Regions from separate parts of the Streptomyces hypolithicus genome, predicted to be linked through region 2. Evidence: predicted binding sites of a transcription regulator. Region 2 holds the regulator's gene; the other holds the start of a gene.
What was found. Region 2 encodes HspR, which represses chaperone genes until heat shock. Its sites were predicted from a motif close to TTGAGNNNNNNNNNCTCAA; they were not measured.

Region 1: the regulator HspR is predicted to act here: its motif matches at 15,559-15,577, upstream of lon (endopeptidase La).

What each region holds. Positions count from the first base shown of each region.
Region 1 is NZ_CM128811.1:1,657,195-1,674,327, forward strand. It holds gene ACU6WZ_RS07560 (AurF N-oxygenase family protein) at 1-584, shown strand, start outside; gene ACU6WZ_RS07565 (DUF8847 domain-containing protein) at 644-919, shown strand; gene ACU6WZ_RS07570 (outer membrane protein assembly factor BamB family protein) at 1,264-3,756, shown strand; gene ACU6WZ_RS07575 (C40 family peptidase) at 3,923-5,221, shown strand; gene ACU6WZ_RS07580 (styrene monooxygenase/indole monooxygenase family protein) at 5,328-6,560, opposite strand; gene ACU6WZ_RS07585 (GTP-binding protein) at 6,664-7,299, opposite strand; gene ACU6WZ_RS07590 (DUF742 domain-containing protein) at 7,427-7,834, opposite strand; gene ACU6WZ_RS07595 (roadblock/LC7 domain-containing protein) at 7,831-8,319, opposite strand; gene ACU6WZ_RS07600 (sensor histidine kinase) at 8,316-11,156, opposite strand; gene ACU6WZ_RS07605 (hypothetical protein) at 11,549-12,337, shown strand; gene ACU6WZ_RS07610 (MarR family winged helix-turn-helix transcriptional regulator) at 12,596-13,090, opposite strand; gene lon (endopeptidase La) at 13,131-15,536, opposite strand; gene ACU6WZ_RS07620 (nucleotidyltransferase domain-containing protein) at 15,737-16,564, shown strand; gene ACU6WZ_RS07625 (DUF3626 domain-containing protein) at 16,561-16,857, shown strand; gene ACU6WZ_RS07630 (hypothetical protein) at 16,854-17,063, shown strand.
Region 2 is NZ_CM128811.1:2,733,973-2,746,956, forward strand. It holds partial or broken gene clpB (ATP-dependent chaperone ClpB) at 1-1,767, opposite strand, end outside; gene ACU6WZ_RS12835 (pyridoxamine 5'-phosphate oxidase family protein) at 1,890-2,303, shown strand; gene ACU6WZ_RS12840 ((2Fe-2S)-binding protein) at 2,402-2,722, opposite strand; gene ACU6WZ_RS12845 (5'-nucleotidase) at 2,724-3,008, opposite strand; gene ACU6WZ_RS12850 (helix-turn-helix transcriptional regulator) at 3,161-4,144, shown strand; gene ACU6WZ_RS12855 (heat shock protein transcriptional repressor HspR) at 4,246-4,701, opposite strand; partial or broken gene dnaJ (molecular chaperone DnaJ) at 4,703-5,913, opposite strand; gene grpE (nucleotide exchange factor GrpE) at 5,956-6,642, opposite strand; gene dnaK (molecular chaperone DnaK) at 6,639-8,492, opposite strand; gene ACU6WZ_RS12875 (sugar transferase) at 8,673-9,164, shown strand; gene ACU6WZ_RS12880 ((Fe-S)-binding protein) at 9,382-11,664, shown strand; gene ACU6WZ_RS12885 (FG-GAP repeat protein) at 11,785-12,630, shown strand; gene ACU6WZ_RS12890 (Yip1 family protein) at 12,905-12,984, shown strand, end outside.

The sequences.
Region 1 (17,133 bases), 1.1 Mb from region 2:
TGCGGTACGCGCTCACCGAGATCGCCGATGAGTGCCGGCACTCGATGATGTTCGCGAAGATGATCCAGAAGGGCGGGGCGCCCGCGTACCCCGTGCCGCGGCTCTACCACAATCTGGCGCGGCTCCTGAAGACCGTCTCGACGACGCCCGGTTCGTTCGCGGCGACACTGCTCGGCGAGGAGATTCTCGACTGGATGCAGCGCCTGACCTTCCCGGACGAGCGCGTCCAGACGCTGGTGCGCGGCGTGACGCGTATCCATGTGGTCGAGGAGGCGCGTCATGTCCGGTACGCCCGCGAGGAGTTGCGCCGCCAGATGGTGACGGCACCGGCATGGGAGCGCGAGCTCACCCGGGTCAGCTGCGGTGAGGCGGCACGGGTCTTCTCGACGTGTTTCGTGAACCCGCAGGTGTACGAGAACGTCGGGCTCGACCGCCGCGAGGCAGTCGCCCAGGTCAAGGTGAGCGGTCACCGCGCGGAGGTCATGCAGAACGGCGCCCGGCGGCTCACCGACTTCCTGGACGACATCGGAGTGCTGCAGGGCGTCGGACGCAGGCTCTGGAAGAGCTCGGGGCTGCTTGCCTGACGGTGGAGCGGGGGCCGGGGTAGGGCACAGGCTGGGGCACGGGCTGGGAGACTGGTCCGGTGAGAAGCGAGAACACGCCCTTCGTGGGCGGCCCCCTGGACGGGCGGGTGCTGCCGGTCCTCGTCGGGCCGACCGGGCACCCGCCGAAGTGGTATGAGGTGCCGGTGCCGGACGACGGAGGCGGCCCGCCGACGGTGTACGCCTACCTGCGCGTCGCCGCCGGCCACACCAGGCGGCTGGGGCTCCAGCGGGGGTGGCGGTACGAGTACGCCCCGGACGGGCGTGACCGTCACCGGCCGAGATGGCCCTGGTCGAAGCCGGACAGCACCCCATAACGGCCTGGTGCGCGATAGGGGGCGGATCAGCCCGCGGCGTCGGATGCGGTGCATCGCAAGGCGGCGGAGCGTCCTCATAGCGGAGCTATTAGGGGGTGTCCGACAATTCCCCGTGGGTCAAGGAGCGGCGTCCGGTGCGTGCGATCGCAAGGCGCCGGACAGTCCTCGTAGCGGAGCTACCAGGGCTTTTCGGCAACGCTGCCAGCGTGCGTGCCGGACGCCGCGGGGAATCGTCAGACACCCCCTCGCGCACCAGGCCGTAAGATCGGCGGTTGTGCCGGGCGTGGCCGCCGTGACCTGAGGAGCGGCCCGGCCCCGCCACGGGAACCACGGGGGGGTGCGCTGTGGAAGCGCTGCGTCAGGACGATCCGCGCCGCATCGGGCCGTACGCCGTGCTGGGGCGGCTGCGGGAGACTGCCGGCGCCGTGCAGTTCGTGGCGCGACAGGGCGACGATGCCGCTGCCGCTGCCCGCAACGGGGCTCACGACGGCGCTCTGTTCGTGGTGGCTGTGGCGCGGCCCGAGCTGGCCGGGCTGCCCGCGTTCCGCCGACGTTTCAAGGCCGAGGCACAGCTCGCCGAACGGCTGGCCGGGGGCTGGGTGCAGGCGACGCTGGATTCGTGCGCCGAGGGACCGGAGCTGTGGACGGCGAGCGCGTACGTGCCCGCGCTGGCCCTGGGCGAGGCCGTGGCGCTTGCCGGACCACTGCCCGAGCGAGCGGTGCGCGTACTCGGTGCAGCCCTCGCCGAGACCCTGTCCCGGGTGCACGCGACCGGTGCGGTACTGCACGGCCTCGCCGCCGACACCGTGCTGCTGGCCGCGGACGGGCCACGCCTTACGGCGTTCGGCGCGCTCGGCGCGGCCGCGACCGCCGAAGCGGGTCCTGAGGGTCAGCTGTCGGTGCGTCTCGGCTACCTGACCCCGGAGCAGCTGGCGGGCGAGGAACCCGGTCCCGCGTCCGACATCTTCGTGCTGGGGCTGCTGCTGGCATACGCAGCGACGGGGGCGACGCCGCTGGCGGCGGGGCCGCAGGGGGCGGCGGCCGCGGCCGAACGGATCGCGCGGGACGAACCTGAACTCGGCTCCGTCCCGCAGGAGTTGCGGGCGCTGGTGGGGCGCTGCCTGGCCAAGTCGCCCGGGGACCGGCCAGGGCCGGGGGCGGTGGCGGCGGAGCTGGCGCTGGAGGGGGCGGCGCGGATGGCCCGCGGCGGCTGGCTGCCGGGGCGGGTGACGTGGGCGCTGGAGTCGCAGGAGCGGGCGGTGGCGGTTTCTCCCGCACCCGACCAGGCCGACGCCGCCGACGTCGGGAGTGGGGTGACCCGGCGTCTGCGCCGGCCCCGGCCCGCCGCGCAGCCCCCCGCCCCGCTCCCGCCCACCTCCACACTCACGCTCGCCCGAGTCCCCGCTCCCCCGCAGCCCGCGCTACCCGCCTTGCCCGCCCTGCCCGCTTTGCCGGGCCCCCCCGCGCTCCCCGGCCCGCCCGCCGCCGCCTCCCTCGGCCCCCGCCGCCCCGCCGCGAGTCGGCGGGAGCTGTTCGCCGGGGTCGCCGCCGGGGTGGCCGGGATCGTGCTCGGCGGTGCTGGCGCGCTGGCGCTGACCGGCGGCGGAGCCGACCAGGAGCGGGCCCCGGAAGCCAGGTCCGGCGTACGCCGGAAGTCGGTCGCCGGGGTCGCACCCGATCCGCTCTGGCACTACCGGCACCGCGTCCAACTCACCGGCGACACCCCGCCCGCCCGCGTCTGGCGCGACCGGGTGCTGCTGATCCCGGGCAAGGAGCTGACCACCGGAGTGGATCTGCGTACGGGCGCCCGCCTGTGGGAGCAGGAGGCGGCCGGCACGTCGTACGCCCCCGAGGCCGCCGACGCCGACCACTGCTTCGTCATCACCCGCGACGACTTCGTGTGGCTGTCCGCCAAGGACGGGCGGATCGCGCACCGGGAACCGTACCGGCCCCTGCTGGCCGAGGGGGGCAAGGACAAGGGGGGCGAGGTCACCCTCGGCCCGAAGGTGGGCGCCGACCGGCACGTCGTCTGGTTCACCGGACGCGTCGAGCCGCCACGCGGCGCGAAGAAGAAGGAAGCGGCCGGCCGTACGTACCTCTTCGCCTACGACACGGCTGCCCGCAAGCAGCTCTGGCGGTCCGAGCTGCCCGGCGCCCGCCCGGGCTCCACACCCCGCTACACCGCCGTCGGCATCCGACCCGACGCCCTGCTCCTGCGCCAGGACTCGGACTCCGTGACGGCGGCGGAGAAAAAGAAGGCCAAGGGCAGGTCGGCGTATCTTCTCGTCGACCGCAAGAGCGGCCGGACGCTGTCACGCAGGTACTTCCCCGGCGTCCGACCGGGGGCGGGCACGACGGACGACCCCTCGGGACGGCTGTACGCGGCGGTGGACGGCGACCTGCAGGCGTTCGACACCCGCACCGGCCAAGCGCTCTGGCGGCTCAAGAACACCTCCCGACGCGGCGACGAGGCCCCCTACGGCTTCGGACGCGGCGCCGTGAGCGGCAGGACGCTGTACGTCCCCGGCGACGACAACGAGGTGTACGCCGTCGACACCGCCACCGGCGCGGCGCGATGGCGGCGCGACACCGAGTACCCGTTCCGGACCACGCCTTCGGTCGTCCTCAGCAGCACCGGCCGCACGGTGCTGGCGGTCAACTCGGTGCAGGTCACCGCGATCGGCGCGCGCGACGGGCGGCGGCTGTGGAAGTTCCAGGACGCCGGCATCCCCGCCCCGGGCGCACGGGAGACCGAGGCCTCCTACCAGACACAGACGTACGGCACCTCGGTGGCGCTGTGGCGTGGCAGCAACTTTTACGCGCTTCCGCTCGCCTGACGGGCAGCCACCGCGAGCGCGCGCCACGCCGGGGGTTCTCCGGATCGGCCCGCCACGGGTGATGGTGTTGGACCAACCCGACCAGTCACCGACTCATGGCGGCGACAGCACTGCACATCATCACCTGAAGGCCGGACCCGCTCGGCCCGCAACCGGAGGTGATGACGTGTCAGGCAGGCTCAGACTCTCCCAGTCCGTCTGTACGGTGGCCCTGGCCGCCGCCACAGTGCTCGCGGCGCTACCGGCACCGTCCCTCGCGGTTCCGGGCGCTCCCGTCCCGTCACCTCCCGCGACCGCCGCCGCCGATGGCGATGGTGATGGTGATGGCGATGGCGATGGCGCCCCGGCCGCCGACCACGCAGACTCAACCACCGAGCCCTCCTCCGATCCAGCCACCGACGGCGAGCCGGGGATCGCCGAGCTGCTGACGGAGCTCCAGAAGCTGTACCAGCGGGCCGAAGAGGCCGGTGAGGCGTACAAAGCGACGGAGGAGTCCGTCAAGGAGCAGCTCGGCGAAGTGAAGAAGGTGACCGCGGGACTGTCGAAGGCCCGGGACGCGCTCGCCGAGAGCCGGAGCGCGGCTGGGCAGCTGGCGCGCGAGCAGTACCAGGGCAGGACCGAACTCTCCTCCTACCTGCGGCTGCTGCTGTCGCGGGACCCGCAGACCGCGCTCGCCCAGGGCCACGTGCTCCAGCGGGCCGCCGCCGACCGGGCGGAGTCGATCGCGCGGCTGGCGGGCGGTGAGCGGCGGGCGGGTCAGCTGGCGACGCGGGAGCGGCGCGCGCTCGAACGGCGGCAGGTCCTCGCCGCGCAGCAGAGGAAGCAACGCGACACGGTCACCGCACGGCTGCGGGAGGTCGAGGAGATGCTGGCGTCGCTGACAGCGGACCAGCTCGCGGACCTGGCGCGGCTGGAGCAGCAGAACACCGAGGGCGCACAGCGCGACCTGCTCACCTCCGGGGCACTCGGCAGCCCCGGCTCCGCGCCGACGCGGGCGCCGTCGCGGCTGGGGGGCCAGGCGGTGGCGTACGCCGTCCGGCAGATCGGGAAGCCGTACGTGTGGGGGGCGGAGGGGCCCGGGTCCTTCGACTGCTCGGGGCTCACCTCGCGGGCGTGGGCGCAAGCGGGCCGGGAGATCCCACGGACGAGCCAGGAGCAGTGGCGGCAGCTGCCGAAGGTGTCGTTGCGGGCGCTGCGGCCGGGCGACCTGGTGGTGTACTTCCCCAAGGCGACGCATGTGGCGATCTACCTGGGCGAGGGGCTGGTCGTGCAGGCCCCGCGGCCCGGAGCGCGAGTGAAGGTCTCGCCGATCGCGGCGAATCCGCTGCTGGGCGCGGTCCGCCCCGACCCGCTGCAGGGGCCGCTGGCGTTCTACACCCCGCCGAAGCTGCCACGCGGGGCACAGGACGGGGCGGACGCGGGGTACGGGGCGGAGGGAGCGCCGGGGGCGGAGCCGGGGGCGTGAGCCGGGGGCGTGAGCCGGGGGCGTGAGCCGGGGGCGTGAGCCGGGGGCGTGAGCCGGGGGCGTGAGCTTGCGCCCACGCGCCCCGGGCCCCTGCTGCCGGCCGGTCCTAGACGGCGGCCTCGGCCAGGTACGCGTTCGTCTTCTCCGGATCGTAGAAGAAGTTCTCGAAGTCCGCCGGGTTGTCGAAGCCGTTCGCGAACCGGTTCGCGACCGGCGGCAGCGAGCCGGCCGCGCCGATCAGGTTCAGGACGTGCTCCGGGGGGACGCCCAGCATCGCGTTCGTCCACTTGGTGACGTGCTGCGCGGTGTCCCAGTAGCGGTCGAAGGTGGACCGCATCCACGCCTCGTCGAAGGCCGCGTCACCGTGCGAGGTGATGGATTCGAGGTACGAAGCGGCGCACTTGGCAGCCGAGTTGGAGCCCTGGCCCGTCACCGGGTCGTTGGCGACGACCACGTCCGCCACGCCCAGGACCAGGCCGCCGCCGGGCAGCCGGCCGACGGGGTTGCGGACCGTGGGGGCGTACTGCCCGGCCAGTGTCCCGTTCGCGTCCGTCAGCTCGACCTTCGTCGCGCGGGCGTACTCCCACGGCAGGAACTTCTCCATCAGCTCCAGCGTGAGTGACAGGTGCTCGGAGGGGTCCTTGACGCCCTTGAACGCGTCCACGGGACCACCCGGGACGCCCTCCCAGAAGAGGATGTCCGCGCGGCCCGAGATGGTGAGGGTCGGCATCACGAACAGCTCGCCGACGCCCGGGACCAGGTTGCAGCGAACCGCGTCGAAGTCCGGGTGCTCGGGGCGCGGGCCGAGCCCGTGGACGTACGCGACGGCCAGGGCGCGCTGCGGGGCGTCGTACGGCGAACGGGACGCGTCGCGGCCGAACATCGAGACCAGCTCGCCCTTGCCCGCCGACACCATGACCAGGTCGTACGTGCGCGAGAAGTAGTCGAGGTCGGAGACGGCCGCGCCGTGGATGACGAGCTGACCGCCGCGCTGCGCGAACGTCTCCATCCAGCCCGCCATCTTCACGCGCTGGTCGACGGACTGGGCGTAACCGTCCAGCTTGCCGACCCAGTCGACGGCGCGGGAGGAGTCCGGTGCGGCGACGGACACGCCGACGCCCTGGATGCGCGGCGCCTGCGACTCCCAGAAGTTGATCTGCAGGTCGCGCTCGTGCTGGAGGGCGGTGTCGAACATGCACTGTGTGGACATGACCCGGCCGGACCGGATCTCGTCCGCCGTGCGGTTCGACATCAGGGTGACCTCGTACCCGCGGGTCTGGAGGCCGAGGGCGAGCTGGAGCCCGGACTGGCCGGCTCCGACGATGAGTATCTTCCGCATGGCGGGTTCTCCGTTTGCGTAGCTGTTCGGGGGTACGGCGCCAGGGCCTGTCCAGTGGATCAGGGTCGGGCAGCGACCCCGGCGATGATCCGCCGGACAGGCCCTAGTCAGGCGTGACGGCGAGCGCGTGGCCGACGAGGGCGAGCAGCGACTCGACCACCGTGATCCGGTTGCGCGCGTCCATGATCACAACCGGTACCCGCGGGGGTACGGTCAGGGCTTCCCTGACGTCCTCGGCCTCGTAGGCCGCCGTTCCCTCGAAGTGGTTGACGGCGACGATGTACGGCAGCCCGCAGCTCTCGAAGTAGTCGAGCGCGGGGAAACAGTCGGACAGGCGCCGGGTGTCGGCCATGACGATCGCGCCGATCGCGCCGCGCACCAGGTCGTCCCACATGAACCAGAAACGCTGCTGGCCGGGCGTACCGAAGACGTACAGCACGAGGTCGTCGTCGAGGGTGACGCGGCCGAAGTCCATGGCGACGGTCGTGCTGATCTTGTCGGGTGTGGAGGAGAGGTCGTCGGTCTCCTCGCTCGCCGTGGTCATCAGCGCTTCGGTCTTGAGCGGGGTGATCTCGGAGACCGAACCGACGAAGGTCGTCTTGCCGACGCCGAAGCCGCCCGCGACCACGATCTTCGTGGCTATGGGGGCCCGGGTGCGGTCGGTCTGCCAGGCCTGAGCGCCCTCGTCCGCCTCGGACGGCAGAGCGGGCTCGGACGGCAGAGCAGGTTCGGACGGCAGAGCAGGTTCGGACGGCAGAGCAGGTTCGGACGGCAGAGCGGGTTCGGACGGCGGGACCTGGGGGGCCTGCGGCCGGGCCGGCGCCTCGGGCGGGGCTGCGTGCCCGGTGGTACGGGCAGGGAAGGTCTCAGAGACGGCGGAGTCCACCAAGCACCCTTTCGAGCAAAGCGCGGTTGGGCTGGCCCGGGGCGTGCCCGGTCCCGTACACACGGATCTTTCCCTGGTCGGCGAGGTCGCTGAGCAGCACGCGGACCACGCCGAGCGGCATCTTCAGCAGCGCGGAGACCTCGGCGACCGTGCGCATGCGGCGGCACAGTTCGACGATGGCGCGCATCTCCGGCATGACGCGGGTCTGCAGCCCGCCGTTGGTCAGTTCGCGTCGCTCCTCGGGTGCGTCGAGCGCCGCGACGAAGGTCTCGACGAGCAGGACGTGTGTGAAACGGGTGCGGCCGCCGGTGAGCGAGTACGGGCGTACGCGAGCGGGCCTGCGGCCTTCGCCGCGTACGGGAAGTTTGGCGGTGAGGGACGGGCTCACTGGGCGCTCTCCATCGATTTGCGCAGCTCGCTGCGGAGTTCGGGGGTGAGGACGTGGCCGGCCCGGCCGACGAAGAGCGCCATGTGGTACGCCACGACGCTCATGTCGCAGTCCGGCGCGCCGTGCACGCCGAGCAGGGAGCCGTCGCTGATCGCCGAGATGAAGACGCTGCCCGCCTCCATCGCGATCATCGTCTGCTTGACGTCGCCGCTGTCCATGAGTTTCGCCGCGCCCTGGGTGAGGCTGGCGACGCCGGAGACGATGGTCGCCAGGTCTGCGCTGGAACCCTTCGGGCCGTCGCTGCGGGCGGGCGAGTGTTCGGCCGGGCCGAGGTTTCGCTCGGGGTCGGAGGACAGCAGGAGCAGCCCGTCGGACGACACGACGGCGACCGAGAGGAGTCCCGGCACCTCTTCGACGAGATTGCTCAACAGCCAATGGAGATTACGGGCCTGGCTACTCAGCCCGAACGTGCTGGACGCAGTCAACTGCGTGCCTCCTCAACGGTGTCCCCCTCGGTCTCTGGACGGTCCCCGCTGCCTGCGTTGTCTGCGTGGTCTGCGTTGCGCGTGCTGCCTGAGCCGCCGTCCGAGCGGTCCGAGCCGTCTGCGAGCTCTGCTTCTACGTCGCGACGGCCCTTGACGGAGCCCTGGTGGAAGCCGCCGAGCCTGCGACGCAGCGCCTCGGCGTCGACGCTGCCCGAGTGCTCCTTGGCCTGCTCGGGGCCCGACTGCACGATCTTGGGGGTCCGCTTGGGCAGCCCCTTGTCGGTGACGGGCTCCACCTCGGTCCGCGCGAGGACGGCCGGGTCGGCGGCTCCGGCTGCTCCAACCGCCCCGCCGCCGGGTTCGGCCGGGGCCTCGGCGGGCTGCCTGGGCAGGCGCATGGTGCGGGTCGGCTCGTCGAGCGGTGCGTCGTCGGCCGGCGCCACGGTGTTCGAAGCCACGGCGTCCGCGTGCCCGTCTGCGGCCCGCTCATGCGTGTCGGGGCCGATGTCGTACGGCCCGGGCTTCCCGGCCTCGGCGCGCAGCGTCCGCTCGGCCGCGACGACCAGCGGATCCGGCCCGGCGTCCGGTGCCCCGCGACCCGGCAGCGCGTTGGAGTTGGCCTCGGCCACCGACCCCGGCAGGTTCAGCGTGGGCGCGTCCCCGGCCACCAGCACCGGCGGCGGAGTGGCGTTGGGCGGCGCGGACGGCAGCAGCGCGTCGGGCAGGACGACGACCGCGGCGACCCCGCCCTGCTTCTGCTCCCGCAGCGTCACCCGTACGCCGTGGCGCGCGGCCAGCAGCGCCGCGACGTGCAGGCCGATGCCGCCGTCGGCGCCGTCCCCCGGCTCGTACGATGCGGGGTCGCCGAGCCGGGCGTTCAGCTCGGTGACGCGCTCCGAGGCCATGCCGATGCCCTCGTCCTGCACCGAGAGCATGACTTCGCCGCTCTCCAACAGCCAACCGGAGAGCTGCACCTGGGCGTCCGGCGGGGAGAAGGAGGTCGCGTTCTCCAGCAGCTCCGCGAGCAGGTGGCTGAGGTCGTTGGCGGCGAAACCCGCGATCTGGGCGTGCGGCGGGATCGACTGGATGGCCACCCGCTCGTACCGCTCGATCTCGCTGACGGCCGCCCGCAGTACGTCGACGAGCGGCACCGGGCCCTGCTGGCCCTGACCGTGCTCGGTTCCGGCGAGGACCAGCAGGTTCTCACCGTGGCGGCGTATGACGGTCGCCATGTGGTCGAGCTTGAAGAGGGTCGACAGGCGCTCGGGGTCCTGCTCCCGCTCCTCCAGGCTCTCGATGACACCGAGCTGGCGCTCGACGACGCTGAGCGTGCGCAGGGAGAGGTTGACGAAGGTGGAGTGGACGGCGTGGCGCATCCGCTCCAGCTGGGCGGCCGACTCGGCGACGCGCGCCTGGAGTTCGGCGCGTTCAGCGGCGAGTGTCTCGCGCTGGCCGATCAGGTGCGTACGGTCACCGGCGAGCTTGCGGGCGCGGGCACCGGCCTCGGCGAGCCTGCCGTGCAGCGTGTTGAGGGACCGTACGACCTGGGCGAACTCGTCGTTGCGGCCGGTGAAGCGGACCGGCTCCGGCGGCTCGGGTGCCTCGCCGCCCGCGGTCTGCGGTTCGGCGGCCAGCCGGGCGGCGCCGAGCCGCAGTACGGCCAGCGGGCGGGTGAGGGTGCGGGCGACGGCGGTGCTGACGCCGACGGCGAACAGCAGGCAGGCGCCCGCGACGGCGATGCGGATCTCCAGCGCCGTGACGTCGTCGTCGCGCAGCTGCGAGAGCCGCTGGACCTGCGCGGAGCCGAGGGAGGACTCGACGCCACGCATCAGGTCGATACGCGCGGAGAGCGCCGCCTCGGCCTTCGCGGGATCGGTCCTGCGCTCGGAGTCGGAGAGCGTCGGCTGGTCGGTGAGGCGCGCGAGGTACTGCTCGGCAGTCCTGACCTCGTGGCCGGTGACGGTGGCCCGGAGCGACTCACGGGCGGCCGATCCCGCTGCCTGGTCGAAGTCGGCGAGCGCGGCGAGTTCGCGCACCCGGGAACGCTGGGCGGCGGCGCCCAGCTCATCGCGCGCGCGGGCGTCCGGGGAGTCAGGGTCCTCCTCGACGGGGACGAGGAGCCCGGTGACGGGGTCGACGCGGCTGCCGGGGTTCTCGCGCGGCACGGACAGCGCGGCGAGCAGCAGTCCGCGGGTCGCGGCGGCCTGCTCGACGGCGTGACCGAGCGCGAGGGGTGCCCGGGTGGCCTGGGCGGCGCGCGGCGGCGTCCTGTCGGCCAGCTCACCGGACAGGTCCTGGAGCTTCTCGATCGCCCCGGTGTACGCCTTGTGGGCCTCCAGCGGGGTGCCCTTGCCGGTCAGGGCGGCGCGGCGGATGCCGGGGATCGCGGCGAGGTCGCGGCGCAGTGCCGCCGGGGCGACGGCCTCGATCTCGTCCATCTGCCGGTCGACACGGGCGCTGCGGCTCTCCGAGAGCCCCTTGCCGTCGCCGCTGCCCTTGCCGCCGCGTCCGGCCGCGATGTACGCGGTGACGTCGTCGCGTTCGTCGGCGAGGGAGTGGGCGAGGGTGACCGCCTGCCGGTTCAGCTCGGCGAGGGTGACCAGGCGCTGGGACTCGGAGAGTTCCGAGGACGCGCTGAGGACGGCGGGCGCACCCGCGGCGAGCACGGTGACGCCGACGGCGGCCACTCCGGCGACGAGCCGGCTGCGTACTCGGACAGCCCGTCCGGCCTGGCCTGCCTGCCTGGCCTGCCCGGTCGCTTCGGCCCCCTCGGTCCGCTCGCCGTTACCGCTACCGCTGCCGCCCCGAGGCCGCTTTTTCTGCACCGGTGCTCGCATTCTTGTTCTTGCTTGACTCGTCTGCTCACGTGGCCGAGGTGACGACTGGTCACCTGAACGAGCGCCTCGCCCCCAACGGCCCCTGAATGGCTTCTGACCATTCCAGCGCTTTTGGGAAGAAGACGCGCATCACCAGCTCCGCCACCCGAACGAGTGAACAGCACTTCGGAGTTGGCGAACAACTTCCGATACGGCCCGCCCGAGGACCTCGCGGCCACCGGCTGGAAGTTCCGCCCGGGCTTTGGCAGGATGTGCCCCCGCAGCGTCACGGAGTGTGTCATTTCACCCATAAACCCGGCCTCTCGGCTGCTGGTACGGGCCAACTCGACCGCACCGGGGCGCCGTCGGACGGCCGTGCGGACGCCGTGCGGATCCCGTGCAGACTTGGCCCCATGCGCACCGAAGTGGCCACGGCCCCCGGCGACCCCGAACGCCCCAATGAGGACTGGGCGTCCGTCGCCCTGCCTGCCGACGGCCAGGGCGGAACGCTCGTACTACTGGACGGGGTGACACCGCCGGCGGGTGGCGACGGGTGCGTGCACACGGTCAGCTGGTTCACGGCGAGGCTGGGCGGCGCACTGATCGAATTGTCCGCTTCGCGGCGGGATGTGACGCTCGGCGAGATCCTGGCGCAGGCCATCGCCCGGACCGCCGACGCACACCGATCGACGTGTGACCTTTCTCACGTTCGCACACCTCAGGCAACCGTCGTCCTGGCGCGTTGGGGCGCGGAGGCGGTCGAGCACCTCGTGCTGTCGGACTCCGCACTGCTCCTGGAGTCCCCCGAGGGCGCGGTGCGCGCGGTGCTCGACGACCGACTCGATCTGATCCCGCGCGAGACGCTGTCCTCCCTCGCGGCGACGGACGCCCTGCGCAACGCCGAGGGCGGCTTCTTCACCGCGGCGGCGGATCCGGCCGTGGCTGCGCGGGCCGTGACGGGGTCGACCGCGCGGTCGGACGTACGGGCGCTGGCGGCGCTGAGCGACGGGGCGACGCGGTGGGTGGACATGTTCGCGGCGGGCGACTGGGCGGACTGCGTGGGCGTGCTGCGCAAGGAGGGGGCACGGGGGCTCATCGAGCGCGTCCGGTCGCTGGAGGCGGATGGGGGTGTGGGGGCGGCGCCGCTGCTTCGGCGCTGGAAGCGCCACGATGACGCAGCGGTGGTCTGGGCGGAGCTTTGAGCGGGCGGCGCCTGGAGCGGGGGCGCGGTGAGCGGGGGGCGGGGAGCGGGGAGCGGGGAGCGGGGGCGCGGCTGCCCTGCGGGGCTGTTCCCCTGCCCGCCCCTTCCCGAACCGGGGCAAGCCCCGGGCCCCGGACGCTCCGCGGGCGTGTCCTCAATCTCCCCCATGGCCTGAGGGGCACGGGAGGGGCCCCCTCGACGAGCTTGAAGTGGCCCACATCGCGGGGTTGGGGGCGGCGCCCCCCCGAAAGGGCCGGCGTCAGCCCTCCGCCCGCGTGTTCAGCTGGTGCAGCAGCCGCGCCAGTTCCGCCACTTCGCCCCGGTCCCAGCCCGCCAGCTTCCGCCTGTACCGCGCCCGCCGGGCATCCCGCACCTGCCGGAAGCGCGCCCGGCCCTCCCCCGTGAGCGCCACGAGCGACGCGCGACCGTCCGCCGGGTCCGGCTCCCGTACCACCAGGCCGAGTTCCTCCAGCGCGCGCAGTTGCCGGCTCATCGTCGCCTTGCCGACGCCGAACCACGCCGCCAGCTCCGTCGCCCGCTGCCGGTCCACCTCGTCGAGCCGTACGAGCAGTCCGTACGCCGCCGGTTCCAGCTCCGGGTGCACCTCGCGCGCCATGTCTCCGGAGGAGGCGCGGGCCCGGCGCAGAAACAGCGCCAGTTCACGCTCCAGAGCGAGAAATTCGTGGTCCACGCTCTCCGCTTCCGGGGCGCACGCGTCGTCCGCCCGTCTGCTTGCGTGCACGTCAGGAGTCATCTCGCCAGTATTTCAGCCGCGCGCCCTCCCCCACGCCGCCCTACGCCGCCACCGGCACCGCCACCTCCGCCGGGGCCAGCGCGATCTCCAGGACCTGGCGGACGTCGGTCACCGGGTGGATCTCCAGCTTGTCGAGGATCTCGTCCGGTACGTCGTCCAGGTCGGCCTCGTTCCGCTTCGGGATCACGACCGTCGTCGTACCCGCCCGGTGGGCCGCGAGCAGCTTCTGCTTCAGCCCGCCGATCGGCAGGACGCGCCCGGTCAGGGACACCTCGCCCGTCATCGCCACGTCCGTACGCACCTGCCTGCCGGACAGGAGTGAGGCGAGCGCCGTCGTCATCGTGATGCCGGCGCTCGGGCCGTCCTTGGGGACCGCACCCGCGGGGAAGTGGATGTGTACGCCCCGGTCCTTGAGGTCCGCTACCGGAAGCTCCAGTTCCGCTCCGTGCGAGCGCAGGAACGAGAGCGCGATCTGGGCGGACTCCTTCATGACGTCGCCGAGCTGGCCCGTGAGCGTCAGCCCCGCTCCGCCCGTCTCCTCGTCGGCCAGTGACGCCTCGACGAACAGCACGTCACCGCCCGCGCCCGTGACCGCGAGCCCGGTGGCCACGCCCGGCACCGCCGTGCGGCGCTCGGCCGGGTCCTGAGCGGACTCGGGAACGTGGTGCGGCCTTCCGATCAGCCCGCGCAGATCCTGGTCCCCGACCGTGAACGGCAGCTTCCGCTCGCCCAGTTCGTGCTCGGCGGCCACCTTGCGCAGCAGGCGCGCCACGGAACGCTCCAGGTTCCGTACGCCCGCCTCCCGGGTGTACTCGCCGGCGAGCTTGCGCAGCGCCGAGTCGTCCAGGGTCACCTCACCGGGCTCCAGGCCGGCCCGCTCCAGCTGGCGCGGCAGCAGGTGGTCGCGGGCGATGACGACCTTCTCGTCCTCGGTGTAGCCGTCGAGCCGCACCAGTTCCATGCGGTCGAGCAGCGCCTCCGGGATGGCTTCCAGGACGTTCGCGGTGGCGAGGAAGACGACGTCGCTCAGGTCGAGTTCGACCTCCAGGTAGTGGTCGCGGAAGGTGTGGTTCTGCGCGGGGTCGAGGACTTCGAGCAGCGCTGCGGCCGGGTCGCCGCGGAAGTCGGAGCCGACCTTGTCGATCTCGTCGAGCAGGACGACGGGGTTCATCGACCCGGCTTCCTTGATCGCGCGCACGATGCGTCCCGGCAGGGCGCCGACGTACGTACGCCGGTGTCCGCGGATCTCCGCCTCGTCGCGTACGCCGCCGAGCGCGACCCGTACGAACTCGCGGCCCATCGCGTGCGCGACGGACTGGCCGAGCGAGGTCTTTCCGACACCGGGCGGCCCGACCAGGGCCAGCACCGCGCCGCCGCGACGGCCGCCGACGACACCGAGGCCGCGGCCCGCGCGGCGCTTGCGCACCGCGAGGTACTCGGTGATGCGCTCCTTCACGTCGTCCAGGCCCGCGTGCTCGGCGTCCAGGACGGCCTTGGCGCCCCGGATGTCGTACTGGTCCTCGGTCCTTTCGTTCCAGGGCAGTTCGAGCACGGTGTCGAGCCAGGTGCGAATCCACGACCCCTCGGGCGACTGGTCGGAGGACCGCTCCAGCTTGTCGACCTCCTTGAGTGCGGCCTCGCGCACCTTCTCGGGGAGGTCGGCGGCCTCGACGCGGGTGCGGTAGTCGTCGGACTCGTCCTCGGCGCCGTCCTGGCCGTTGATCTCCCGCAGTTCCTTGCGTACGGCGTCGAGCTGGCGGCGCAGCAGGAACTCCCGCTGCTGCTTGTCCACGCCGTCCTGCACGTCCTTGGCGATGGACTCGGCCACGTCCTGCTCCGCCAGGTGCTCACTCAGCCACTTCACGGCGAGTCCCAGTCGGACCACCGGGTCAGCGGTCTCCAGGAGTTCCACCTTCTGCCCGGTGGTGAGGAAGGGCGAGTACCCGGAGTTGTCGGCGAGGGCGGAGACGCCGTCGATCTGCTGCACGCGGTCCACGACCTGCCAGGCCCCCCGCTTCTTGAGCCAGCTGGTGGCCAGCGCCTTGTACTCCCTGACCAGCTCGGCGACCGAGCCCGGAAGCGGGTCGGGCAGCGTCTCCTCGACGCGGGTGCCCTCGACCCAGAGCGCGGCCCCGGGGCCGGTGGTGCCGGCCCCGATCCTGACCCGGCTCCGGCCGCGGATCAGGGCGCCGGGGTCGCCGTCGGAGAGCCGCCCGACCTGTTCGACGGTGCCGAGGACGCCGGTGGCGGCGTACGTACCGTCGATGCGCGGAACGAGCAGGACCTCCGGCTTGTTGCCACCGGAACGGACGGCGGCCTGAGCGGCCTCCACCGCGGCACGCACGTCAGCGTCGGACAGGTCCAGGGGCACCACCATTCCCGGCAGCACTACCTCGTCGTCGAGCGGCAGCACGGGCAGGGTGAGCGGGTGGGACGTCGATGCCATGATCTCCCCTTCGGCAGTCAAGTTGAGCTATGTGGACTCAATGCTTGTGAGCGACCGAATGTTCCCGGCGCGGGCGCGTACGGCGTTCGCTGTGAGCGATCACCGTTCGGGAGGGTGAAGCGGCGAGGTGGCGGGGGCGGCGGGCGGTGCGGGGGCGGCGGAAAATCGCTGGGCAGCACGGGGCGGGACACAGTCGTCCCATGAGCAACAAGGGGCTGGAGCGGGACGGCACGATCGCGCGTGAGGGTGCGCTGGATCGCGTGCCACCGGCGTTCGCCTCTGTCGTGGACGCCGCCCGCGCCCGGATCGCAGCCGCTTTCGGTGGCGCGGACGGAAGCCGGCTGCACAGTGCGTACCTCTACGGCAGCGTCCCGCGCGGTACCGCCGACCCCGGAGTCTCCGACCTCGACCTGTTGATCGCCCTCCACGACGAACCCGACGACGCCGACCGCGCCGGCGCGAGGTCCATCGAAGCGGCGCTGGACGGAGCCTTCCCGCAGATCGACGGCGTCGGCATCCTGCTGCTCAGCGCGCGGAGCGCCCTCAGCGAACTGGAACGCCACGATCTCGGGTTCTTCGTCGCCTGCCTGTGCACTCCCCTGCTCGGTGACGACTTGGCCGGGCAGCTCCCCCGCTACCGCCCCACCTCGCTGCTCGCCCGCGAGACGAACGGCGACCTGGCCCTGCTCCTCCCCGGCTGGCGCGCCCGGGCCGCCGAGGCGGCGACGGCCGACGCCCGGCGGTCACTCGGCCGGCGAGTGGGACGCCGGCTCGTGCGCACGGGTTTCACCCTGGTCATGCCCCGCTGGGGCGGCTGGACGAGCGACCTCGACGAGTCGGCAGAGGTGTTCGGCCGCTACTACCCGGCGCGCTTCGAGCAGATGCGTCTCGCCGCAGCCGTCGGCCGCGCCCCGGCCGCGGACCCGGCGGCATTCGACCTCGACCGCGACCTGCTCATCGAGGACTTGGGTCCCTGGCTCGCAGCGGAGTACACGGCCGTGCACGGCGAGAAGGCGCCGCGCGCGTGACGCTCACCTCGGCCCAGACCGCCGCCCTGGCGCACGTCCGGAGCACGGCCCTGCGCGCCACGCGGTCGGCCGACGACGTGGGTGCGGTACGCCGGGACGCCCGGATCACCCTCAATTTCCATCCGGACCGGTTGCTGGCCGACGGCCGGACCGTCGCGGAGTGCCTGGCCGCGGACGGCCGTTACCGCAGCCAGTACGAGACGGGCCTGGCCGGCATCAGAGCGTCCTCGTCGCCGCCGACGGCTCGTACACCGTGGTGTCCCGCGGCAAGCAGGCACGCACGGGCCGGATGAAGCCGGCCGAGCTCCGCGCTCTTCGCGAGGCGCTGGCCGCGGCGGATTTCGCGAAGATCCCCCGTGTCACCCTGCGCGAGCAGCCGATACCCGACGGACTCACCACCGCGGTGGTCCACGACGGCCACGAGGCGGTGACCGACGGTTCGCGGCGGGTGCCCGCGCTGGACCGCATCATCACCGCGCTGCCCCGGCCGCTGCCGTAGCGGCCGACCCTTGCCCGCCACGGCAGGGGTCGCTTCTGGGGGCGACTCCCCTGGGGCGCACCGGAGAACG
Region 2 (12,984 bases):
GCGAACCGCGTCCGACACGGCGCGGACGGCCTCGTTCTGGCCGATCAGCCGCCTGCCGAGCTCGTCCTCCATCCGCAGCAGCTTCTGCGTCTCGCCCTCCAGCAGACGCCCGGCGGGGATGCCGGTCCAGGAGCCGACCACGTCCGCGATGTCGTCGGAGCCGACCTCTTCCTTGACCATGGTGTCGGTACGCACCTCCGCCTCGGCGGCGGCGGCCTCCTCCAGCTCGCGCTCGACGCCGGGGATCTCGCCGTAGAGCAGCTTGGAGGCGGTGTCGAAGTCGCCGTCGCGCTGGGCGCGCTCGGCGGTGCCGCGCAGTTCGTCGAGCTTCTCCTTCAGCTCACCGACCCGGTTGAGGCCCTGCTTCTCCTTCTCCCAGCGGGCATTGAGGCCGCGCAGCTCCTCCTCCTTGTCGGCGAGGTCGCGGCGCAGCTTCTCCAGGCGCTGCAGGCTCGCCGCGTCGGACTCGGTGTTGAGCGCCAGTTCCTCCATCCGCAGCCGGTCGACGGAACGCTGGAGTTCGTCGATCTCGACCGGCGAGGAGTCGATCTCCATGCGGAGCCGGGACGCGGCCTCGTCGACCAGGTCGATGGCCTTGTCGGGCAGGAACCGGGAGGTGATGTACCGGTCGGAGAGGGTCGCGGCCGCCACCAGCGCGGAGTCCGCGATCTGCACCTTGTGGTGGGCCTCGTAGCGCCCCTTGAGGCCGCGCAGGATCGCGATGGTGTCCTCGACGGACGGCTCGGCGACGAGCACCTGCTGGAAGCGGCGCTCCAGGGCGGGGTCCTTCTCGATCCGCTCCCGGTACTCGTCGAGGGTCGTCGCACCGACCATGCGCAGTTCGCCGCGCGCCAGCATGGGCTTGAGCATGTTGCCGGCGTCCATGGCGGAGTCGCCGCCCGCGCCGGCGCCCACGACGGTGTGCAGCTCGTCGATGAAGGTGATGATCTGGCCGTCGCTCTCCTTGATCTCGGAGAGGACGGTCTTCAGCCGCTCCTCGAACTCGCCCCGGTACTTGGCGCCGGCGACCATCGCGGCGAGGTCCAGCGCGACGAGCTTCTTGTTCTTCAGCGACTCGGGCACATCGCCCTTGACGATGCGCTGGGCCAGCCCCTCGACGACGGCGGTCTTGCCGACGCCGGGCTCGCCGATGAGTACGGGATTGTTCTTCGTACGCCGCGACAGGACCTGCACGACGCGCCGGATCTCCTGGTCCCGGCCGATGACCGGGTCGAGCTTGCCCTCGCGTGCGGCGGCCGTGAAGTCGGTGCCGAACTTCTCCAGGGCCTTGTACTGACCCTCCGGATCGGCGGTGGTCACCCGGCGCCCTCCCCTGATCTTCTCGAACGTGTCCAGCAGCTTCTTGGCGCTCGCGCCCTCGTCGGAGAGTACGTCGCCGGACCTGCCGCCCTTGGCCGCGATGGCGATGAGGAGGTGCTCGGTGGAGAGGTAGTCGTCGCCCAGCTCCTTCGCGCGCTGCGAGGCGTCGGCGATGACGGCGAGCAGCTCCCGGTTGGGCCCCGGGGGCGCGACGGTGGACCCGGTCACGCTGGGCAGCGCGGCGAGTACCCGCTCGGCCCCCGCACGTACGGCCGCCTGGTCGGCGTCCACGGCGGCCAGCAGATCGGTGATGTTGGCGTTGTCCTCGCCCGCGAGCAGGGCCAGCAGGAGGTGGGCGGGGGTGAGGTCCGCGTGCCCGTCCTGCAGGGCGCGGTTGCCTGCGGCCTGGAGCGCTTCCCGGCTCCTGTTGGTCAGCTCTGCTTCCACGTGCGCTCTCTCCTTCGGCTACTACAACGCCATGACTCGTCCAGCATACGCAAAGTTGAGCCGCTCCCACTCAATGCGACCCTTTGGGGGGGCCGGCCATGGCGGCTGACTACGCTGCCGCCATGGCCATCGACGTACGCAATCCGAGCCCGGAATACCTCGCCTTCTGGCGCGAGTACCACCTCTGCACGCTCACAACCCACCGCGCGGACGGTTCGCCGCACGTGGTGCCGGTGGGCGTGACGTACGACCCGGAGGCGGGGCTCGCCCGCATCATCACGAACCGGAACAGCACGAAGGCCGCCAACGTGCGGGCCGCCGGCGAGGCCGGGGCCCGAGTCGCCGTCTGCCAGGTGAAGGGCGGCGCGTGGGCGACGCTGGAGGGCCGCGCGGTGGTCCGGTCCGAACCGGAACTGATCGCCGACGCGGTACGGCGCTACGCCGAGCGGTACGAGCGGACGCCGGCGCCGAACCCGGACCGCGTACTGATCGAGGTCACCCTGACCCGGGCGATGGGCCGCGCCCCGAGCCTCTGAATGTGCGCACAGCACAGCGGCGCCATCGTGTTCAGGTCCACGATGGCGCCGCTGTGTGGGGGAGCGCCTGGGCGATTGGTAACGACGGGGGAATCGCGTCAGGCGCTGCGGGGGGTGGCGGTGCTGGTCACTGGTTCGATCAGCTGGTGGTCACGCTTATCGAGATTCACGAAGACCATGCCGTAGCGCACGGCACAGCGAACGGGTTGCGGAGCACCACGCGGTTTGCGCAGGCACCGGTAGGCACGGACGTCCTCATCCTCTTCACGCGCGACCAGGATCGGCTCGCCGAACAGGGTGACCATCAGCGAGTCGCCACGGTGGGGAATGGCCGTGACCAGGTCTATGAAGTGCCAGCCCGAGCGGTAGGCGGTGGCCATTTCACGTCTGAAGGTGCGGTCGTCCGGTGGGACGGTCATGTCATGCGCCCGCGTGGGTCGGTGCTGCGTCCCAACTGATGTCGCCGGGCGCAGACGCCGGTGCGGCGCCCCAACTGATGTCGCCGGGCGCAGACGCCTGTACGGCGTCCCAGCTGATGTCACCCGGCGCTGACGCCTGTACGGCGTCCCAGCTGATGTCACCGGGCGCCGCCTCGGTGCTCCAGCTGATGTCACCGGGTGCGGACGCCGCCTCGGTCCCCCAACTGATGTCACCGGGTGCGGACGCCCCATAGGCCAAGGCAGCGACGAAAGCGGTGGCAAGCACCGAGCGAAGCATTCGCTTATACATAATCGGCTTCGTCCTCACTTGTGGATTCATCTCCCCCGCCTCTAAGACGATGTCTCACCTGAGCACGCGAACACCACCAGGTCGATGCATCATGTTCCTGCACGTTCAGGAACCTGGGGGGTGGAGATATGACAACAAAGAGCACAAAACAGACACATCCTCATAGGATCACCGAACTATGCAGCGAGGGCAAGCGCCTTTACGCCAGCGCCTTGCGCTCCGGCCGAATATCTCGCGCGGAAGTGGGACCTGCCCCCTGCCTGATGGATTTCGCGCTCCTGCATCCGGACCCCGATGACGCCGAGTGGCTTCGTCCCGTCCCGCCGTCCGCCGCGCTGGCTCAGCGTCTACACCCGATCGAACGGGAGATCCAGGAACGCCGGCGCCACTCGGTCGAATTGGCCGAGTCCTTCGAACTGTTCATGGACATCAGCGCGCAGGACCCGCCGACCACCCACGCCATCACGGTCCTGGAGGGGGTCAACCGGATCAACGCCGCACTCGACCTCGCCACCGCCGAGTGCCGCACAGAAGTCCTCACGGTCCAGCCGGGAGGCGGCCGCAGCGAGGATCGCCTCAGCGAGGGCTTGGAACGCGGCCTGTCGGTGGTCGACCGCGGCGTCCGCATGCGCACTCTCTACCAGCACACCGTCCGGCACAGCCAGGGAACGTTCGCCTACGCGGAGCGGTTGGCCGAGGGCAAGGTGGAGATCCGTACGCTCGAGGAACTCATCGAGCGTCTGATCATCTTCGACCGGACCGTCGCCTTCATCCCCGCTCGCGACGACCGCCAAGTCGCCCTGGAACTGCGCCACCCCGGCCTGGTCGAATACCTGGCCAAGGTTTTCGAACAACTCTGGAGCCGCGCCGCCCCGCTCCTTGAGGAGATTCAGTACGACCCGCCTCCGAAAGGCATCAGCGGCGTCCAGCGATCCATAGCCCAACTCCTCGTCGAGGGCCACGTCGACGACTCCATCGCCCGCCGGCTCGGCATGAACGTACGCACGTGCCGGACACACATCGCCAAACTCAACGCCGTTCTCGGCAGCGGCAGCCGCGCCCAACTCGGCTACCTGATAGCACAGTCGGGAATTCTGAGCCAAGAACACTGAGCGGCGGCCCGTCGCCGCCCGTCCGAAGCTGTGCGCCATAAGGGGGCCCGGCGCCCCAAGCCGACTTGGGATGCCGGGCCCTTAAGGCGGACGAGGCGGAACTACTCAGGCGACCGCTTGGGCTTGGGGCGCCAGACGACCAGGGCGCTCGCCTGCTGTACGTCCTCGTAGCGGACGAGGTCGCGGCGGTACGACGCGTGGACCTGCGCCTCGCGTTGCTGGAGCGCCACTGCCGCGCCCTCCACCGCCACCGCGAGTTCCGCGACGCGCTGCTGGAGCGCCGCCACCTGGTTCTCCAGCTCGATGATGCGCTTGATGCCGGCCAGGTTGATGCCCTCGTCCTGCGACAACTGCTGCACCTGGCGGAGCAGCTCGATGTCGCGGGCCGAGTAGCGGCGGCCGCGCCCGGCCGTGCGGTCGGGGGAGACCAGGCCGAGGCGGTCGTACTGCCGCAGGGTCTGCGGGTGCAGGCCGGAGAGCTGAGCCGCGACCGAGATGACATACACGGGGGTCTCGTCGGTCAGCTGGTATGGATTACGTCGCATGCGCGGGTCCATCTCATGCTCCCTTCGCGGCCTGGAACAGCTCCGCCGCGGGTCCTCCCCCGCAGTCGCCTCGCGGTAGGACTCCAGTGCCTCCCGGGCCTTGTCGCCAAGGTCCTTCGGCACCTCGACCTCCACGGTGACCAGCAGGTCCCCGCGGGTGCCGTCCTTGCGGACCGCGCCCTTGCCGCGGGCGCGCAGTGTGCGGCCGCCCGGGGTGCCGGCCGGCAGCTTCAGGGTGACCGGCGGGCCGCCCAGCGTCGGGACCTTCACCTCGCCGCCGAGCGCCGCCTCCGTGAAGGTGACGGGCACGGTGACGGTGAGGTTGTCGCCCTTGCGGCCGAAGACAGGGTGGGAGCCGACGTGGACCACGACGTACAGGTCGCCGGCCGGGCCGCCCCGTTCGCCGGGGCTTCCCTTGCCGCGCAGCCGGATCCGCTGGCCGTCGCAGACGCCCGACGGGATCCGGACGTGCATGGTGCGCGACGACTTGGCGCGGCCGCTGCCCTTGCAGATGTCGCACGGGTCCTGGGCGATGAGCCCGCGGCCCCGGCAGTCCACGCACGGGTCGGTGAGCGAGAAGCCGCCACCGCCGCCGCGCGAGACCTGCCCCGTACCGACGCAGGTCGGGCACACGCGGGGCGTGCCGTTCTTGTCGCCGGTGCCGGAGCACGCCTTGCAGGGCGCCTGGCTGGACATCCGGAGCGGAACCGTGGCCCCGTCGACCGCCTCGGTGAAGCTGAGCGTCACCTCGGACTCGATGTCCTGGCCGCGGCGCGGCTGTGTGCCGGTGCGCGTGCCCGTACCCGGGCCGCCCCGGTTGAACAGGCCGCCGAAGACGTCTCCGAGGCCGCCGCCGAAGCCGCCGGCTCCGCCGGTCTGGGCGCCCCCGCCCTGGGCGCCTCCGAAGAGGTCGCCCAGGTCGAAGTTGAAGGAACCGCCACCGGCGCCCGCGCCCGGACGGCCCTGCCGATCGAAGAGGGCGCCGTTGCCGAACAGAGCACGCGCTTCGTCGTACTCCTTGCGCCGCTTGGGGTCACCGAGGATGTCGTTCGCCTCGGAGACCTGCTTGAAGCGGTCCTCCGCTTTCGCGTCGCCCTTGTTGGCGTCCGGGTGGAACTCGCGGGCGAGTTTCCGGTACGCCTTCTTGATCTCGGCCTCGGTCGCGTCCTTCGGGACGCCGAGAACCTTGTAGTAGTCCTTCTCGACGAAGTCCTTCGTGCTCATCCCCGACGTCCCTCCTTCCCGCTACAACGCTTCCCGCTGACGTCAGCCCTCGTCCGGGCCACCGTCGTCCTCGTCCGCTGCCGGCGCACCCCCGTCGTCCGCCTTCGCGGCGCCGGGCTGCGGCTCGGCGACCGCGACCCGCGCGGGGCGGATGGTCCGCTCGCCGATCCGGTACCCGGGCTGCAGGATCGCGACGCACGTGGTCTCGTCGACATCCGGTGCGTACGAGTGCATCAGGGCCTCGTGGATCGTCGGGTCGAAGGGCTCACCCTCCTTGCCGAACTGCTGGAGGCCCATCTTCGCCGCGACCGTCTCCAGCGATTCGGAGACGGACTTGAACCCGCCCACCAGCTCGCCGTGTTCACGGGCGCGGCCGATGTCGTCGAGGGTCGGGAGGAGCTCGCTCAGGAGGTTCGCGACAGCGACCTCCTTGACCGTGACCCGGTCCCGCTCCACGCGGCGACGGTAGTTCTGGTACTCCGCCTGGAGCCGCTGGAGGTCCGTGGTGCGCTCACCGAGCGCCATCCGCACCTGATCCAGCTGCGCCGTCAGAGCTACTTCGGTTACGTCGGTTACGTCCCCGGCGGGGGCCGCCGGGCCCGACTCCTCTACGGAGTCGGACCCTGCCATCTCGGACGCCTCGGCCTGCGGCTCGGCATCCTCGGGGGTGGCGCCGGAGGGGACGTCGGGCTTCTTCTTGTCGTCGAAGCCCGGAGTCTCCTCCGTCATGCGGCGCCGCCCTTCCGGTCCTTCTCGTCGTCGACGATCTCGGCGTCGACGACATCGTCATCAGCCTTGGCCTGCTCATCCGCGCCGGGAGCGTCGCCGCCCGCGGCCTGCGCGCCCTCGGCGTTGGCGTACATGGCCTGGCCCAGCTTCTGGGAGACGGCCGCGACCTTCTCCGTCGCCGTGCGGATCTCCGCCGTGTCCTCACCCTTGAGCTTTTCCTTCAGCTCGGTGATCGCGGTCTCGACCTCGGTCTTGACGTCGCCCGGAACCTTTTCCTCGTTGTCCTTGAGGAACTTCTCCGTCTGGTAGACGAGCTGCTCGGCCTGGTTGCGGGTCTCGGCGGCCTCGCGGCGCTTGCTGTCCTCGTCCGCGTACTGCTCGGCCTCTTCGCGCATCCGGTTGACCTCGTCCTTCGGCAGCGAGGAGCCACCGGTGACGGTCATCTTCTGCTCCTTGCCGGTGCCGAGGTCCTTGGCGGCGACGTGCATGATGCCGTTCGCGTCGATGTCGAAGGCGACCTCGATCTGCGGGACACCGCGCGGCGCCGGCGGCAGACCGGTCAGCTCGAACATCCCGAGCTTCTTGTTGTACGCCGCGATCTCGCGCTCGCCCTGGTAGACCTGGATCTGCACGGACGGCTGGTTGTCCTCGGCCGTCGTGAAGATCTCGGAGCGCTTCGTCGGGATCGTGGTGTTGCGCTCGATGAGCTTCGTCATGATGCCGCCCTTGGTCTCGATACCGAGAGACAGGGGCGTGACGTCGAGGAGCAGGACGTCCTTGACCTCACCCTTGAGGACACCGGCCTGGAGCGAGGCGCCGATGGCGACGACCTCGTCCGGGTTCACACCCTTGTTGGCGTCCTGACCGCCCGTGAGCTCCTTGACGAGCTCGGCGACGGCCGGCATACGGGTCGAGCCACCGACGAGAACGACGTGGTCGATCTCGGAGAGCTGGATGCCCGCGTCCTTGATGACGTTGTGGAACGGCGTCTTGCAACGCTCCAACAGGTCGGCGGTGAGCTGCTGGAACTGCGAGCGCGTGAGCTTCTCGTCCAGGTGCAGCGGGCCCTCAGCCGACGCCGTGATGTACGGCAGGTTGATCGAGGTCTCGGTGGAGGAGGACAGCTCGATCTTGGCCTTCTCGGCCGCCTCGCGCAGACGCTGGAGCGCCATCTTGTCCTTGGAGAGGTCCACGCCGTGGCCGGAGTGGAACTGCTTCACGAGGTAGTCGACGACGCGCTGGTCCCAGTCGTCACCACCGAGGTGGTTGTCACCGTTGGTGGCCTTCACCTCGACGACGCCGTCACCGATCTCCAGCAGCGACACGTCGAAGGTGCCGCCACCGAGGTCGAAGACGAGGATCGTCTGGTCGTCCTTGTCGAGGCCGTACGCCAGGGCGGCGGCCGTCGGCTCGTTGACGATGCGCAGGACGTTGAGGCCCGCGATCTCGCCGGCCTCCTTCGTCGCCTGACGCTCGGAGTCGTTGAAGTACGCGGGGACGGTGATGACCGCGTCGGCCACCTTCTCGCCCAGGTAGGACTCCGCGTCGCGCTTGAGCTTCTGCAGGATGAAGGCGCTCATCTGCTGCGGGTTGAACTTCTTGCCGTCGAGCTCGATGTTCCAGTCGGTGCCCATGTGGCGCTTGACCGACCGGATCGTCCTGTCGACGTTGGTGACCGCCTGGCGCTTCGCAACCTCGCCTACCAGCACCTCACCGTTCTTCGCGAAAGCGACGACGGACGGCGTGGTCCTGGCGCCTTCGGCGTTGGTGATGACGGTGGGCTCGCCGCCCTCCAGAACGCAGACGACGGAGTTCGTGGTGCCCAGGTCGATGCCGACCGCACGTGCCATTTCAATTCCTCCAGCTGACTTGAGTGGAACAGGCTCAAGGATGCATGACGGATCCCGTCGCGTCAACAGAGCTGAGTCGAGGGGGCTCAACTCTTATGCGGCCTTTACCGGCAGCCACGCGGCACGCCGGAGTCCCCCGGAGTGCCGAATCGGCATGAATCCCGTGAAAAGGTACGTTCCATGCGCGCCAAGCGGATCTTCGACCTGACGGCCACCCCGGCCCTGTTGCTGATCGCCGCCCCCGTCCTGCTCCTCACCGCCGCGGCCGCCGCCGTAACGTCCGCGGGCCCGGTTCTCGTGACGAAGACCCGCGCGGGCCTGGCGGGCCGCCCGTTCCGGATGCTGACCCTGCGCGCCGACCCGCGCACCCGCGTCGGCCGGCTGTTGCGCCGGACGCGGCTGGACGTACTGCCGCGGCTGCTGCACGTACTGAGCGGTGAGATGTCCCTGGTCGGTCCGTGCGCGCTGCCGCCCGGCCATCCGGGGGCGACCGGCGCACGGCTGCTGGTGCGCCCCGGCGTCACGGGCCTGTGGCAGGTGGGCGGCCGCTCCGACCTGCCGTGGGAGGAGATGGACGTCCTCGATCTGCATTACGTCGAGCAATACTGGCTGGGACTGGACCTTTCCATCCTGGCCCGCACGATCCCGGCGGCGCTGGCCATCCGTCCCTGAGGGCATCCCCGAGGCATACCTGAGGGCGCGCATTTCCCCGAGGCCCCCGGCGCCGAGGGAACGCCAAGGGGACGCTGAGGGAACCCTTACGCGACACAGATCACCGCTTGCCCAACTTCAGTGCGGTCGCAGAAGTGGGTACGCTCAGCACGGACTCGTTAAGTTACCGCTTAGTAGTCCCATCGAATTCCACCCTCGCAGGCCCGAGGAGCCCCCAATGCAACTCGCCGCGATCATCGTGTCGCTGGTCCTCATCGCGGTCGGCGTCGCGCTGTTCAGCCGTGCGATCGTCCAGATCTACCGCTTTGTACGGCTCGGGCAGCCGGTACCCGCCGGTTCCCGCAGCGACGACCCCGCCCAGCGCACCGTCACCGTGGCCAAGGAGTTCCTCGGCCACACGCGCATGAACCGCTGGGGCGTCGTCGGTGTGGCGCACTGGTTCGTCGCGGTGGGCTTCTTCGCGCTGCTGCTGACGATCGTCAACGCCATCGGCCAGCTCTTCCAGGCCGACTGGCTGATCCCGGTCATCGGCGACTGGCTGCCGTACGAGGTCTTCACCGAGTTCCTCGGGCTGATGACGACGGTCGGCATCCTGACCCTGATCGTCATCCGGCAGCTGAGCAGGCCCGGCAGGGCCGGCCGCAAATCGCGCTTCGCGGGCTCCAACACCGGCCAGGCGTACTTCGTCGAGTCGGTCATCCTCATCGTCGGCCTCTGCATCATGACGCTGCGCGCGCTGGAGGGTGTCCAGCACGGCGTCGACAGCTGGGAAATCGGCTTCTTCGCCTCGTACCCGCTGATCGCGGCCTTCCGGGGACTCGACCTCAGCACCATCCAGAACATCACCTACCTCGTCGCGATGATCAAGATCGCGACGTCGTTCATCTGGATGATCACGGTCGCGCTGAAGACGGACATGGGCGTCGCCTGGCACCGCTTCCTCGCCTTCCCCAACATCTGGTTCAAGCGCGAGGCGGACGGCGATGTCGCCCTCGGCGCGCTCCAGCCGATGACCAGCGGCGGCAAGGAGATCGACTTCGAGGATCCGGGCGACGACGACACGTTCGGCGTCAGCCAGGTCGAGCAGTTCAGCTGGAAGGGCATCCTCGACTTCTCCACCTGCACCGAGTGCGGCCGCTGCCAGTCGCAGTGCCCCGCCTGGAACACCGGCAAGCCGCTCTCCCCGAAGCTCCTGATCATGTCGCTGCGCGACCACGCGCACGCCAAGGCGCCGTACCTGCTGGCCGGTGGCGGCAAGGACGCTGACGGCAACGAGAAGGCGACGGCCGAGCAGCTGGCGAACGTGCCCGCCGCGGCCCTCGCCGAGGCCGAGCGCCCGCTGATCGGCACGCTCGAAGAGAACGGCGTCATCGACCCCGACGTGCTGTGGTCCTGCACCACCTGCGGCGCGTGCGTCGAGCAGTGCCCCGTCGACATCGAGCACATCGACCACATCGTCGACATGCGCCGCTACCAGGTCATGATCGAGAGCGCCTTCCCCTCCGAGGCCGGGACGATGCTCAAGAACCTGGAGAAGAAGGGCAACCCCTGGGGGCTGGCCAAGAAGCAGCGCGTCGAGTGGACCAAGGAAGTCGACTTCGAGGTTCCGATCGTCGGCAAGGACATCGAGGACCTGACCGAGGTCGAGTACCTCTACTGGGTCGGCTGCGCGGGCGCCCTGGAGGACCGGGCGAAGAAGACCACCAAGGCCTTCGCCGAACTGCTGCACATCGCGGGCGTCAAGTTCGCGATCATGGGCGGCGACGAGAAGTGCACCGGTGACTCGGCCCGCCGCCTCGGCAACGAGCCGCTGTTCCAGCAGCTCGGCCAGGAGAACGTCGCGATGCTGAACATGGCGTACGGCGAGCCCGCCCCGGGCGAAGAGGGCGAAGAGCCCGAGACGAAGAAGCCCAAGGCGTCGAAGAAGATCGTCGCCACCTGCCCGCACTGCTTCAACACCATCGCGAACGAGTACCCGCAGCTCGGCGGCGAGTACGAGGTCATCCACCACACGCAGCTGCTCCAGCACCTCCTCGACGAGGGCAAGCTGATCCCGGTGACCCCGGTCGAGGGCCTCATCACGTACCACGACCCGTGCTACCTGGGCCGCCACAACAAGGTCTACACGCCCCCGCGCGAGATCATGTCCGCCGTCCCGGGCCTGCGCCAGCAGGAGATGCACCGCCACAAGGAGCGCGGCTTCTGCTGCGGCGCCGGTGGTGCGCGGATGTGGATGGAGGAGCGGATCGGCAAGCGCATCAACACCGAGCGGGTGGACGAGGCGCTGTCCCTCAACCCGGACATCGTGTCGACCGCCTGCCCCTTCTGCCTCGTGATGCTGACCGACTCCGTCAACGGCAAGAAGAACGAGGGTGCGGCGAAGGAGTCTCTCCAGGTCGTGGACGTGGCGCAGCTGCTCCTCGACTCGGTGAAGACGCCGGCCGACCCGGCGGCATCGGAGGATGCGGCGATCGAGCCGGAGCCCGCGCCGGTGAAGTAACCCACGGCGTACGGAATCAAGGGAGCGGCCGGACCTGCCTCGGGGGCAGGACCGGCCGCTCCTGTACGTTCCGTGTCGGCCGGGTCCCGATCCGGACCGGTCGATTGCCTTACCGCAACGTTGACCGCGAGCGGCGGCCGCCTCAGCCACCTGCGCGGCCCCTTCACCCGCGGCGGCGCCCCGCCCTGCGCGCCCCGGGCCGGCCGGTCCGCCCAGCACCAGCTTCGCTCTGGCGGCGGTGGCGGGTTCGAGCCGGCGGGTGGCGGTGACGGGTACGTACACCGACAAGGCCGTGAGCCGGGGCCGGCGGACGAACTCCCGGCGGGCGACGGCGAGGCCTCGACGGAGCTGCAGCGGTACGCCGACTTCGAGGGCGACAGCACCGGCGAGTACGCGTACAACGCCAACTACTACCTCCCCGGCAGCGCCTCCGGCATCACCACGACCGGCGCCAGGAAGCTCCCCGCGGGCGTCATCACCGACATCGGCGACACCAACGGCGACGGCTTCGGCGACATCGTCATCGGCAACGCCTGGGACGACGGCGCCGGAATCTCCACGGGTGGCGCCGTCGAGATCGTCTACGGCGCCGCGAGCGGCCCGACCGGCGGCAAGGACACGATCACCCAGGACAGCCCCGGGGTGCCGGGCGGCTCCGAGAAGGGAGACATGTTCGGCTACGAGCTCTCCCTCGGCGACATCAACGGAGACGGCCTCCAGGACCTGGCTGTCGGCGCGCCCACCGAAGACCTCGGGGGCACCGAGGACGCCGCATGGTCACGGTCCTCTACGGCAGCTCGGGCGGCTTCTCCGCCACCGGCGGCCAGGCCATCGACCAGGACACCCCGGGCGTCCCCGGCGCGCGCGAGGAGGACGACGGCTTCGGCGGCGAGGTCTTCCTCTCCGACACGACCGGCGACGGCAAGCGGACCTGACGGTCGGCTCGGCGTGGGAGAACGCCAATGACGGCTACGTGGTGGCGTTCAACTCCGACGGCACCAAGATCTCCACGACGGGCCGGGGCATCGGCCTGACGGCGACCGGCATCTCGTCAGTCGGCACGCCGGTCCTGGGCCTGAACATCTCTGGTTGAGGGTCGTCGCCCGCTGACAGAGCGTAAGCGCCTCCCCTCCGCGTCCCGCTCGGCCACCCCTAAGGGATGTCACAGCTCGGCAGCAAAGCCGGGCCTGTTGCGGCAGGCCCGGCATACGGCCCATCCGGACCAGGTACGTTCGATTACGTGGCTGGATTCAGGATCGGACGCGGCCGGGACAACCGCACCCCGCAACAACAACCGCAGCGGCAGCAGGAGCCGTACGG